Regions from separate parts of the Phenylobacterium sp. LjRoot225 genome, predicted to be linked through region 1. Evidence: riboswitches for the same ligand, from Rfam matches in the RefSeq annotation. Region 1 holds a riboswitch; the other holds the start of a gene.
The links. Region 1 has a riboswitch for cobalamin ahead of ACSQ2B_RS03450 (TonB-dependent receptor plug domain-containing protein). Riboswitches for the same ligand answer to the same signal wherever they lie in the genome.

Region 2: linked by a shared signal. The riboswitch ahead of ACSQ2B_RS23350 (TonB-dependent receptor) and the one ahead of ACSQ2B_RS03450 (TonB-dependent receptor plug domain-containing protein) in region 1 are both predicted to bind cobalamin.

The regions. Positions count from the first base shown of each region.
Region 1 is NZ_CAXUPL020000001.1:724,153-729,530, forward strand. Features, by position in the region: gene ACSQ2B_RS03445 (aminotransferase class I/II-fold pyridoxal phosphate-dependent enzyme) at 1-34, opposite strand, end outside; gene ACSQ2B_RS03450 (TonB-dependent receptor plug domain-containing protein) at 34-1,989, opposite strand; cobalamin riboswitch at 2,124-2,309, opposite strand; gene cobU (bifunctional adenosylcobinamide kinase/adenosylcobinamide-phosphate guanylyltransferase) at 2,351-2,869, shown strand; gene ACSQ2B_RS03460 (GNAT family N-acetyltransferase) at 2,939-3,478, opposite strand; gene ACSQ2B_RS03465 (sugar MFS transporter) at 3,475-4,794, opposite strand; gene ACSQ2B_RS03470 (IlvD/Edd family dehydratase) at 4,888-5,378, shown strand, end outside.
Region 2 is NZ_CAXUPL020000004.1:690,227-695,604, reverse strand. Features, by position in the region: gene ACSQ2B_RS23370 (Lrp/AsnC family transcriptional regulator) at 52-549, shown strand; gene ACSQ2B_RS23365 (pirin family protein) at 678-1,571, shown strand; gene ACSQ2B_RS23360 (DUF1059 domain-containing protein) at 1,584-1,775, opposite strand; gene ACSQ2B_RS23355 (hypothetical protein) at 2,085-2,372, shown strand; cobalamin riboswitch at 2,480-2,714, shown strand; gene ACSQ2B_RS23350 (TonB-dependent receptor) at 2,883-4,922, shown strand; gene ACSQ2B_RS23345 (3-hydroxybutyrate dehydrogenase) at 4,980-5,378, opposite strand, start outside.

The DNA.
Region 1 (5,378 bases):
GGCTGAACGTGTCCAGCGCGGCGGTCGCAGGCATCAGAACTTCGCCCGCACGCCGCCGTAGGCCGCTCGGCCCAGCTGCCCGTAGTTGCGGATCGTCTCGTAAGACTTGTCGAACAGGTTCTCGACCCGGGCGTAGACCTCGAGCCTTTCGGTGATCGGATAGGAGGCCCGCAGGTCCCAGAGGACGTAGCCCTTCAGGCGATTGAGGTTGGCGACATCGTCGTAGCGGTCGCCGGCGTAGTGGATGGCGACGGTGGTCGAAAGCTTAGTGGGCCACCGATAGGTCGCCTCGGCGTCAGCCTCCCGCGGCGGACGACGCTGCAGATGCTTGCCGAAGTTGGCGCCCGGGGTTTGGTTGCGCGCATCGGTCCAGGTGTAGTTGGCGCTGAGCGTCAGCGCCTCGGTCACGGCCGCCTGGGCGGAGAGCTCAACGCCATGGGCCTTGGTGCGGGCGGTGTTCACATAGTAACCGAACCGCGGCAGGCCGCCGGCGCCCACGCAGCGCGGGTCGGCGCTGACGAAAGGGCAGGAGAAGAAGTCGATCTGGTTCTTCGTCCGCCGGTCGAAATAGGCCGCCGACAGCACCACCCGGCTATCGAACAACCGCTGCTCCACGCCGGCGTCCCAGCTGTGCGAGGATTCTGGGGCCAGGCTCGGGTTCCCGTACTCGCTGCCCAGCTGGTAGAGGCTCGGCGCCTTGAAAGCCTGGCCCCAGCTGGCGCGCAGGATCGTCTTGCCGTCGTTGATCCGCCAGGCGGCCGAGGCCTGGCCGACCGTGTGACCGCCGAAGTCGTCGTGACGGTCATGACGCACCCCGCCGCTGACCATCAGGCCGGGGGCGAGGTCGCCGCGAAGCTGGGCGTAGATCCCGTCGATGTCGGCGCTGCGGCGGATCGAAGCCGGGTTGGGATCGAAATCGGAGGGCGAGGCGCTGCGCATCGTCGAGCGCTCGCTTTCAGCTCCGAAGACCGCCTTCCAGGTCGGGGTAAGGGCGAAGGCGCCCTGATATTCGAAGCGCCGGTTGTGGCCCGTCGCGCGGAAGGTGACGTCGGTCAACGGCTGGTCGGGGTTGAACAGCTGGCGATCGGTGTGCGTGTAGGCGACGGCGAGACGGTTGGTGAGGCGGCCGTCCAGCAGGGCGAGGTTGGCGCCCGCATAGCCGACGAGGTCCTCGGTCACGCCGTATTCGCGGGTGTCGCTGAAGGTGAAGTTGGGCGGCGGAAAGCCGTCGAATTCGTTGCGGCCGCGGGAATAGACCGTGCGCAGGTCCAGGGACAGCCGGTCAGTGACCTTGATCTCGGCCTTGGCGCTGGCGCCCACGTTGCGATAGCCGTCGGACTCCGCCCCGCCCTTGTGCTCGTCGAAGGCGGAGACGCCGGTCGTCGTCAGATAGGCCGCCGTGGCGCGCCAGGTGACCCGCTCCGACTTGCCGCCGACGCCGACCCGGCCGTAGCCCCAGTTGTTCGAGCCCCCCTCGGCGACAACGTCGCTCTCAAAGCGCGCCTTGGGCCCGGCGGTGATCAGGTTGATCACCCCGCCAATCGCCTGACTGCCCCACAGCACTGACTGCGGGCCGCGCAGGATCTCCACCCGCTCGATGTCGCCGACCAGCAGGTTGCCGAAGTTGAAGCCGGTGTCGGTGGAGGAGGGGTCGTTGAGCTTGACCCCGTCGATCAGGATCACGCTCTGGCCGGGTTCGGCGCCGCGGATATAGACCTGGGTCGTGGCGCCGACGCCGCCATTGCGGGCGAAGCTGATCCCCGGCGTGCGGCTCAGGATTTCGGTGAGCACCGGCGTCTGCTGCGCCTTGAGGTCTTCCGACGTCAGCACGGTGATCTGCTGGCCGACGCGATCGGCGCGCTCGGGCGAGCGGTTGGCCACGACGACGATCTCGTCGACGCGCGGAATCTCGATCTCGGCCGCATGGGCCATGGGCGCGGCTGCGGCGAAGACGCCGATGGCGGTGGAGATGAACAGTTTGGACTTCAAGGCGAGGACCCCCTCTGACGAAGGCCGCCTGGCGCAGTCGGGGCGCGACGCGCCCGTCCCGCGCGCACGCAGCCGGACAAGACGTCGCCGAACCGGGGTTTCACCCGTCCGCCAAGGCCATCCCCGACCTCGCCGAATGACGACCGCGACAGGCAGGTCTCCTGGCTCACGGCTCAATCGCTCGATCCCGCCTTCCCAGACCTTGGCGGGCCCAGTGGCTAGTGAGATCGCGCTCGCCGCTTACAGTTGCGGGGACAGCCCAGGTTTTTCACCCAGTTCCCTTTTGATCCCTTACGGGAACCCGTTGCGTGGGAGGCGCTATAGGCGTGCTGTCTCCGGGCGTCAAACCAGGGGTGTTCGAATGGGGCTTCGGCTGATCATCGGCGGCGCGCGCTCGGGAAAGAGCGCGCACGCCCAGGCGCTGGCCGAGGCCGAGGCGCGGGCGCGCGGCGGTTCGCCGGTGATGATCGCCACCGCCGAAGCCCTGGATGCGGAGATGGGCGAGCGGATCGCCCGTCACCGCGCCGAGCGCGGCCCCGCCTGGCGAACCCTGGAGACGCCGCTGGAGGTGGCCGAGGCGATCGCCGGGATTTCGGCGGAAGAATGCGCCGTCGTCGACTGCCTAACCCTGTGGCTCAGCAACCTGATGTTCGCCGAGCGCGACCTGGAGGCTGCGACCGAGGCGCTGCTGGACGCCGCGGGCCGCACGGCCGGCGAGGTCATCCTCGTCTCCAACGAGGTCGGCATGAGCATCGTGCCGGAGAACGCGCTCGCCCGGCGCTTCCGCGACGAGGCCGGACGGCTTAACCGCCGCGCCGCCGAGCGCGCCGACCAGGTGACGGTGATGTTCGCCGGACTGCCGCTGGCGCTGAAGGGTTAGGACCAATTTCCAACACCGTTCATCCCCGCGAAAGCGGGGATGACCGGATGATGTGAGAGCAGTCAGAAGCTAGGTCGGAGAGGGCGCCGTCGCCGCATAGACGACGTGGCGACGCAGCGGATGGTTTTCCACCAATCCGGGATGGTCGAAAGCCCACGCCGGCTGCTCGACCATGCCGACCTTTTCCATAACGGCGCGAGAGCGGAGATTGTCCACCGCGGTGATGGCGATGATTTCATTGGCGGCCAAATAGGCGAAGCCCCAACCGATCGCGGCGCGCCCGCCCTCGACGGCGAAGCCCTGGCCCCAGACGTCGGGGCTGAGCCGCCAGCCGGCCTCGATCGCCGGCGCGGGCGGCAGGTCCGGAGCCATCTGCTTCAAGCCGATCATGCCGATCAGCCGTCCGTCGGCCTTCCGCTCCGCCGCCCAGAAGCCGAAGCCGTGCTCGCCGATGTGGGCGCTGATGCGGTCGATGGCGGCGTCGCTGGCGGCCCGATCGATCGGGCCGCCCAGCCAGTCGCTGACCCGCGGGTCGCCGTTGATCGCGGCGAAGGGCGCCCGGTCCTCCTTGCGGAATGGCCGCAGGATCAGCCGGGCGGTTTCGATCACTTCGCTAGCTGCGGCGCGGGAAGCACCTCCGGCCCGGTCGGCTTGCTGCCCCACAGCGCGTAGAACAGCACGTACAGCTCGCACAAAACAGTGACGATGAACGCCCATTGGATGCCGTAGCGGTCCGCAATGTTGCCCTGGATGAACACCAGTGCGCCGCCCGCGATCGACATGATCAGCAGCCCCGAGCCCTCCTCGGTCAGCGGGCCGAGCCCGCGGATCGCCAGCGCGAAGATCGTCGGGAACATGACCGAGTGGAACAGCCCGATCGCGATCAGCCCGTACATCGCGCCCGGCCCCTGCACGAAGGTCGCGACGAGCGCAGAGACGAGCGCCCCGAGCGCGAACACCGCGAGCACTTTCTCGGGTGCGAACCGGCGCATGATGAAGGCGCCGGCGAAGCGGCCGACCATCATCCCGCCCCACACGAAGGTGAGGTAAAAGGCCGCCTGCTCGTGCGTGATGTTGGCGATGCTCGGCTGAGAGGCGAAGTTTATGAACAGGTTGCCGACGCCGATCTCGGCCAGCACGTAGAGGAAGATCGCACCGCAGCCGAGCACCAGGTTGCGATGCCGCCAGAGCGACAAATGGCGGCGCTCCTCGGCATTGGCGCGGCGCGCGGCAGCGCCCAGCGCTGGCAGATGCGCGCGAGCTATGACGATGGTCAGCAGCGCCAGCACTATCGCGACGATTAGATAGGGCAGCATGGTCGCCTGCGCGTCGGCCATGCGCTGCGCGTAGCTGAGGTGGGTGCCCTCCGCCGACGTGCCGCCGGTGGTGCGGCCGAGGATTAAATAGCGGCCGAAGACGATCGCCAGCACGTCGCCCGTCGTGTTGAACGCCTGCACCAGGGTGAGGCGAGATTCGGACGATTCGGGCGGACCGATCACCGCGACATAGGGGTTGGCCGCGACCTGCAGCAGCGCGATCCCGCACGACACGGTGAAAAGGGACGCCAGGGTCACGCCGTAAGACGGCAGCCACGCCGCCAGGATCATGCCGAGCGAGCCCGCGGTCATCACCGCCAGCCCGACGACCAGCGCTTTCTGATAGCCGATCCGCTCGATCAATTTGGCGGCGGGGAGCGATGCGATGAGATAGCCGACGAACCAGGTCGATTCGATCAACGTCGTTTGCGTGTAGTTGAGCTCGAACACGCTGCGCAGGTGCGGGAGCAGCGTGTTGTTGATGACCGTGATGAACCCCCACATGAAGAAGAGGCTCGCCAGCAGGATCAGCGCCGGCCGGTAGGCCGCGGACGACGCCCCTTTGGGGGGCCGAGCGGCGGCGAGAGAAGTTGGAACAGGGCCGGGCACAGGTCCTCCACAGGGCATTGATCTCGTTATTGTCTGAGTATATCCGCTGATGGACACCGTCAACGCGATCGCCCGCGCCGCCTAGGATCACCCATGACCGACACGTCGATGAAGCCTCGCAAGCTGCGTTCCGCCGCCTGGTTCGACAACCCCGACAACATCGACATGACCGCGCTCTATTTGGAGCGCTACCTAAATTTTGGGCTCAGCCTTGAGGAACTGCGGAGCGGTCGGCCGATCATCGGCATCGCCCAGACCGGCTCGGACCTCAGCCCCTGCAACCGACATCACCTGGTGCTGGCCGAGCGGGTGCGCGAGGGGATCCGCGAGGCGGGCGGCATCGCCATCGAATTTCCGGTCCACCCGATCCAGGAGACCGGCAAGCGGCCGACCGCCGGTCTCGACCGCAACCTCGCCTATCTCGGCCTCGTGGAGGTGCTCTACGGCTATCCGCTGGACGGCGTGGTGCTGACGATCGGCTGCGACAAGACAACGCCGGCCTGCCTGATGGCGGCGGCGACGGTGAACCTGCCGGCCATCGCGCTCTCGGTCGGCCCGATGCTCAACGGCTGGCACAAGGGCGA
Region 2 (5,378 bases), on a different contig from region 1:
CGGTTCTGGGGAACGATCATCGCGCCTCTTCGGCGATCGAAGGAGGAAAACTTGTCCGAGACCCTCGACGCGGTCGATGCCAAGATTCTCGACCTGATCCAGCATGACGCCGGCTTATCGGTCGCCGAGATCGCCGACCGGGTCGGATTGTCCTCCAGCCCCTGCTGGCGGCGGATCAAGCGGCTGGAAGACTCCGGCATCATCCTGCGCCGGGTGACCATTCTCGATCGCGATCGTCTGGGCCTGACCTTCGAGGTCTACTGCACGGTCAAGCTCACCTTGCCGACCAAGGACAACCTCGAGGCCTTCGAGCTGGCGATCGCCAAGATGGCCGAGGTGGTGCAGTGCGCCACCGTCACCGGCTCCGCCGACTACGAGCTGCGGGTCGTCACCCGCGACATGCACGCCTTCGACACCTTCCTGCGCGACCGCCTCCTGTCGCTGGGTTTGATCTCCAACATCGAAAGCCGGATCGTCATCCGCTCGGTGAAACACACCACCGCCGCGCCCCTCGGCCTGATCAGCGCCTATGTGAGCGCGCAGGGGTAGCCCGGCCAACGCCGCAACGCCCCCTCCGTCGGCTTCGCAGGGGAGCTGTCAGCGAAGCTGACTGAAGGGGCGTTCAAGCCTATGACACAGACCCTGCGTTTGGCCGTAGGAACCATGGGAGACAGGCTATGATCGAGCTCGTCATCGACCAGCGGCGCAAGGACCTCGGCGGGTTCGAGGTGGGCCGCGTGCTGCCCTACGCCCCGCGGCGCATGGTCGGGCCCTTCATCTTCTTCGACCACATGGGGCCGGCGGAGTTCCCCGCGGGCTTTCCGAAGTCGGTGGACGTGCGGCCGCATCCGCACATCGGCCTCTCCACCCTCTCCTATCTGTTCGAGGGTGAGATGACCCACCGGGACTCCACCGGAGTCACCCAGCCGATCCGCCCCGGCGAGGTCAACTGGATGACCGCCGGGCGCGGCATCACCCATTCCGAGCGGTTCGAGACCTTGCGCGCCCACGGCGGGCGCATGGATGGCATCCAGACCTGGATCGCCCTGCCGGTGGCGGACGAGGAAACTGCGCCGTCCTTCGATCACTACGCCGCGAGCGAGCTTCCCGCCTTTGAGGCGCCTGGGCTGAGCGCGCGGCTGATCGCCGGGGCGGCCTTCGGCGCGCGCTCGCCGGTGCAGACCTTCTCGCCGCTGTTCTACGTCCACTGGACATTGGCGGCGGACGCCGTCGCCGAGCTGCCGCCGGAATATTCCGAGCGCGCGGCCTACGTCGCCCAGGGCGTCGTCGAGGTGGATGGCCGCCAGCTGCATGATGGCCAGATGGCCGTCTTCGCGCCCGGCGATGCTGTCACCCTTCGCGCCGTGACCCCGGCCGTGGTCATGCTGCTGGGCGGCGAGCCGATCGGACCGCGCTTCATCGAGTGGAACTTCGTCGCCTCTTCGAAGGCGCGGCTGGAGCAGGCCAAGGCCGACTGGCGCGCCGGCCGCATGAAGCTGCCCGACGCCGACGACAAGGAGTTCATCCCGCTCCCCGGCGACCCTGCGCCGCCGGCCAATCCAATGAGCTGAGGGCGCCTGAGCTCAGGCGGCCGGCTGGCCCTCGTGGATGGCCTGCCGGATCATGGCGCGCAGCTCCGGCGTGTCCTGGTGCTGGTGCACCGCCGTGGCGTGCTGCACGGCGGCCTCTTCGAGTTCACGCTCCGTGTCTGCGGAGATGGCGACCGTGCAGTGGCTTTCACTCGGGACCTCGCGACAGTCGATGTACTTGCGCATGACGTCCTCCTTCTTCCCTCTCGCTCAGGCCGCCGAGGGTCTCACCGCCGTCCGCCGGCCTGTCGCATCGGATCTGCCGAAAAACGTTCAGGTCAGCCCCTCGTTGCGCGCGCCGTCGGCTCTCTTGCAGAAACCGCGACGCGCCCGGGCGTCGCCCCTCGACGGCGCCGCGCCCTCCAGCGGCTCAAGCGCCGAACGTCGAGCTGAATTCGGCGCCCAGGGCGTCATTTGCAGTGATTGAACACCTGCATCCGGGTGCAAGCCATCATCCGGTCGTCAGCGACCCCTCGAGGCGAAAGGGAGCGAGCCATGCGCATGTTTCTGAAGGTTCAGATGGAGGTCGACGCCGCCAACCGGGCGATCAAGGACGGCAGCCTGCCAAAGATCGTCCAAGGCTTCATGGAGGCCGCCAAGCCGGAGGGGGTCTGGTTCACCGCCCTGGACGGCAAGCGCACCATGGTCGCGGTGTTCGATCTGGCCTCGCCCGCCCAGATGCCGCCGCTGGCCGAGCCCTTCTTCACGGGTCTGAACGCCACCTTCGAGCTGAGCCCCGCCATGGATGCGGCCGACCTGCAGACGGGCCTTTCGAACCTCTGAGGCGAACGAAGCGGATCGTTGAGCCCGCCTGAGCCAAGGCGCCCGAACAGGCGCCTTGGCGCCGCAATGAAAACCCCCTAAGCGGCGCTGTGGCGTCGGCATACCGGCGTCATCTACATCGCGCCGGCGCCCGCGAGGGCTTTACGGGAACACGGTGACGGTCCTCCAGGACCGGAAGCCGGGGCTGTCCCTGCAACTGTAAGCGGCGAGCGTAGTGCGCATCGTGGTCCGGCCAGCCCGGACCGCAGCCACTGGGGAAGGTTCCATGGAGCCCGCCCTGGGAAGGCCGCGCACCACGCCTTGACCCGTGAGCCAGGAGACCGGCTGGCGCATGTCGCTCTTGCCCTGGCCCAGGGGATGGCCGAGGCGACGGAACCCCGTCGAGCGACGACAGGAGGCGGAGACCGCCTCGACGCCGGCCGTGCGCGAGCGCTCGTGCGACCGGTGCGACCGCCTGGCTGTCCGCCGGCGGAGGTCCCGCCGCGTCTCATCGCGCTCGGCAGGACTAGAATGACTAAAGCAGTTTTCAAGGCCCGGACAGCGGCCCTTCTCATGGCGGCCCCATGGGCGCTCGCCGCCTTCGGATCGGCCCGGGCGGATGAGGCGCCCGCCATCGCGACCGCCGCCGGCTCCGTCGGGGAGGTCGTGGTCTTCGGCCGCGGCGAGTCCAAGATCGGCGTGGCCCAGGCGGCGAGCGAGGGCACGGTGGCCGGCTCCGACCTGCTGGTTCGCCCGCTGCTGCGGGTGGCCGAGCTGCTCGAGGCGGTGCCGGGGATGATCGCCGCTCAGCACTCCGGCAGCGGCAAGGCCAACCAGTACTTCCTGCGCGGCTTCAACCTCGACCACGGGTCGGACTTCACCACCTATATCGACGACGTGCAGATGAACTTCCGCAGCCACGGCCACGGCCAGGGCTATCTCGACCTCAACGGCCTGATCCCGGAAATCATCGGCCGCGAGGACTATCGCAAAGGCCCCTACCGCGCCGACGGCGGCGACTTCGCCCTGGCGGGCGCCGCCTACATGACCACCCTCGACGGCTACGACCGCCCCTGGGTCTCGGCGGAGGTCGGCTCCTACGGCTGGCGCCGGGCGGCGGCGGGCGGCACGGCCCATGATCTCGGCGGCGGCGACCTGACCCTGGTCGGCCAAGCCAAGGTCTACGACGGACCCTGGGAAGAGCCCGAGCGCCTTCGGCACTATGCGGGATTTCTGAAATACGCCCACGACACCTCGCTGGGCCAGCTCGAGCTGACCGCCCACGCCTACCGCGCGACCTGGAACCCGACCGAGCAGATCCCCGAACGGATCATCGGCACGCCGACCTGCCCGGAGGTCTTCTGCTCCCCCGATCCGTCAGCGACCGGGCAGACCATGCGCTTCATCGCCAGCGCCCGGCTGACCGGCGAAGCCTGGCGCGCCAACGCCTATGCCCAGGCCTACGACTGGGACATGTTCTCCAACCCGACCTACGCCAACGCGGACGGGACGAGCGCCCAGATCCACCAATACGACCGCCGACGGATCTTCGGCGTGAAGGCGGAACGGACCTGGCGCCTGGCTCCGGGGCTCGACCTCATGCTCGGGACCGAAAACCGCTACGACGACATCAGCAAGGTCGGGGTCACGCACACCGACGATCGCGCGTTCGTCGAATCCCTCGGCCTCTACCGCGTGAAGGAGGCGTCGGCCTCGGCCTACGGCGAGGCGTCCTGGCAGGCGACCGAGCGGCTGCGGATCATCGGCGGCCTGCGCGGCGACTACTACCACTACGACGTCCGGGCGCTGGATGCGGCGGCCGCCGCCCTCGGCGAGGGCTCCGGCCACGACCAGATCGTCTCGCCCAAGGTGACCCTCGCCTATCGGCTGAGCGACCAGGTCGAGCTCTATGCCGATTGGGGACGGGGTTTCCACTCCAACGACGTGCGCGGCGCGGTGACCGCTACGCCGGTCCCCGTCCTCGTGCACGGCACGGGCAAGGAGGTGGGCGCCCGCTTCCAGCACGCCAACCTGACCCTGACGGCGACCTACTGGTGGCTGAACGTGGGCAGCGAGCTGAAGTTCGTCGGCGACAGCAACGCTGTCGAGCCGACCGGCGCCAGCCGCCGGCGCGGCTATGAACTCGTCGGCTTCTGGCGGCCGCTGCCCTGGCTGGCGCTCGACGCCAACTACACCGCCAGCCACGCGCGCTACGACAACGGCGACCACATCCCGAACGCCTTCGAGAACGCCGCATCGCTCGGCGTGTCCGCCGTCTCAGAGCACTGGGAAGGCAGTCTGCGCGTGCGCCATCTGGGCCCCTATCCGCTGATCGAGGACAATTCCCAGCGCGACAAGGGCAGCACCGTCGTCAACGCCCGCGGGGCCTGGAAGAGCCGCGACGTGGAGATCTACGCCGAGGTGCTGAACATCCTCGACAGCCGCGACAAGGACATGGCCTACGACTACGAGTCCTTCATCCCGGCGGTCGACCTGGCCCCCGTCGATGGACGGCTGAGCCGGGTCGTCGAGCCGCGCACGGTGCGCGTCGGCGCCCGCTACAAGTTCTGACGGCAATTTCCGGCCTCAGCGGGCGGCCGCCAAGCGGCGGTCGCCCGCGAACAGCCTCTACTGCATGAACCAGCCGTGGCTGACGACGATGGACTGGCCCGTCAGGGCGTTGGTCGGGAAGCCGGCCAGGAAGACGGCGGTGCGGGCGACGTCGTCGACGGTGGTGAACTCGCCGTCGACGGTCTCCTTCAGCATCACCTTCTTGACCACGTCCGCCTCGCTGATCCCCAGCTCCTTGGCCTGTTCCGGGATCTGCTTTTCGACCAGCGGGGTGCGGACGAAGCCGGGGCAGATGACGTTGGATCGCACGCCGTGCGCGGCGCCTTCCTTGGCCACGACCTTGGCCAGGCCGATCAGCCCATGCTTGGCGGTGACGTAAGGCGCCTTCAGCATCGAGGCCTCCTTGGAATGGACCGAGCCCATGTAGATGATCGATCCGCCGCGGCCCTGGGCGTA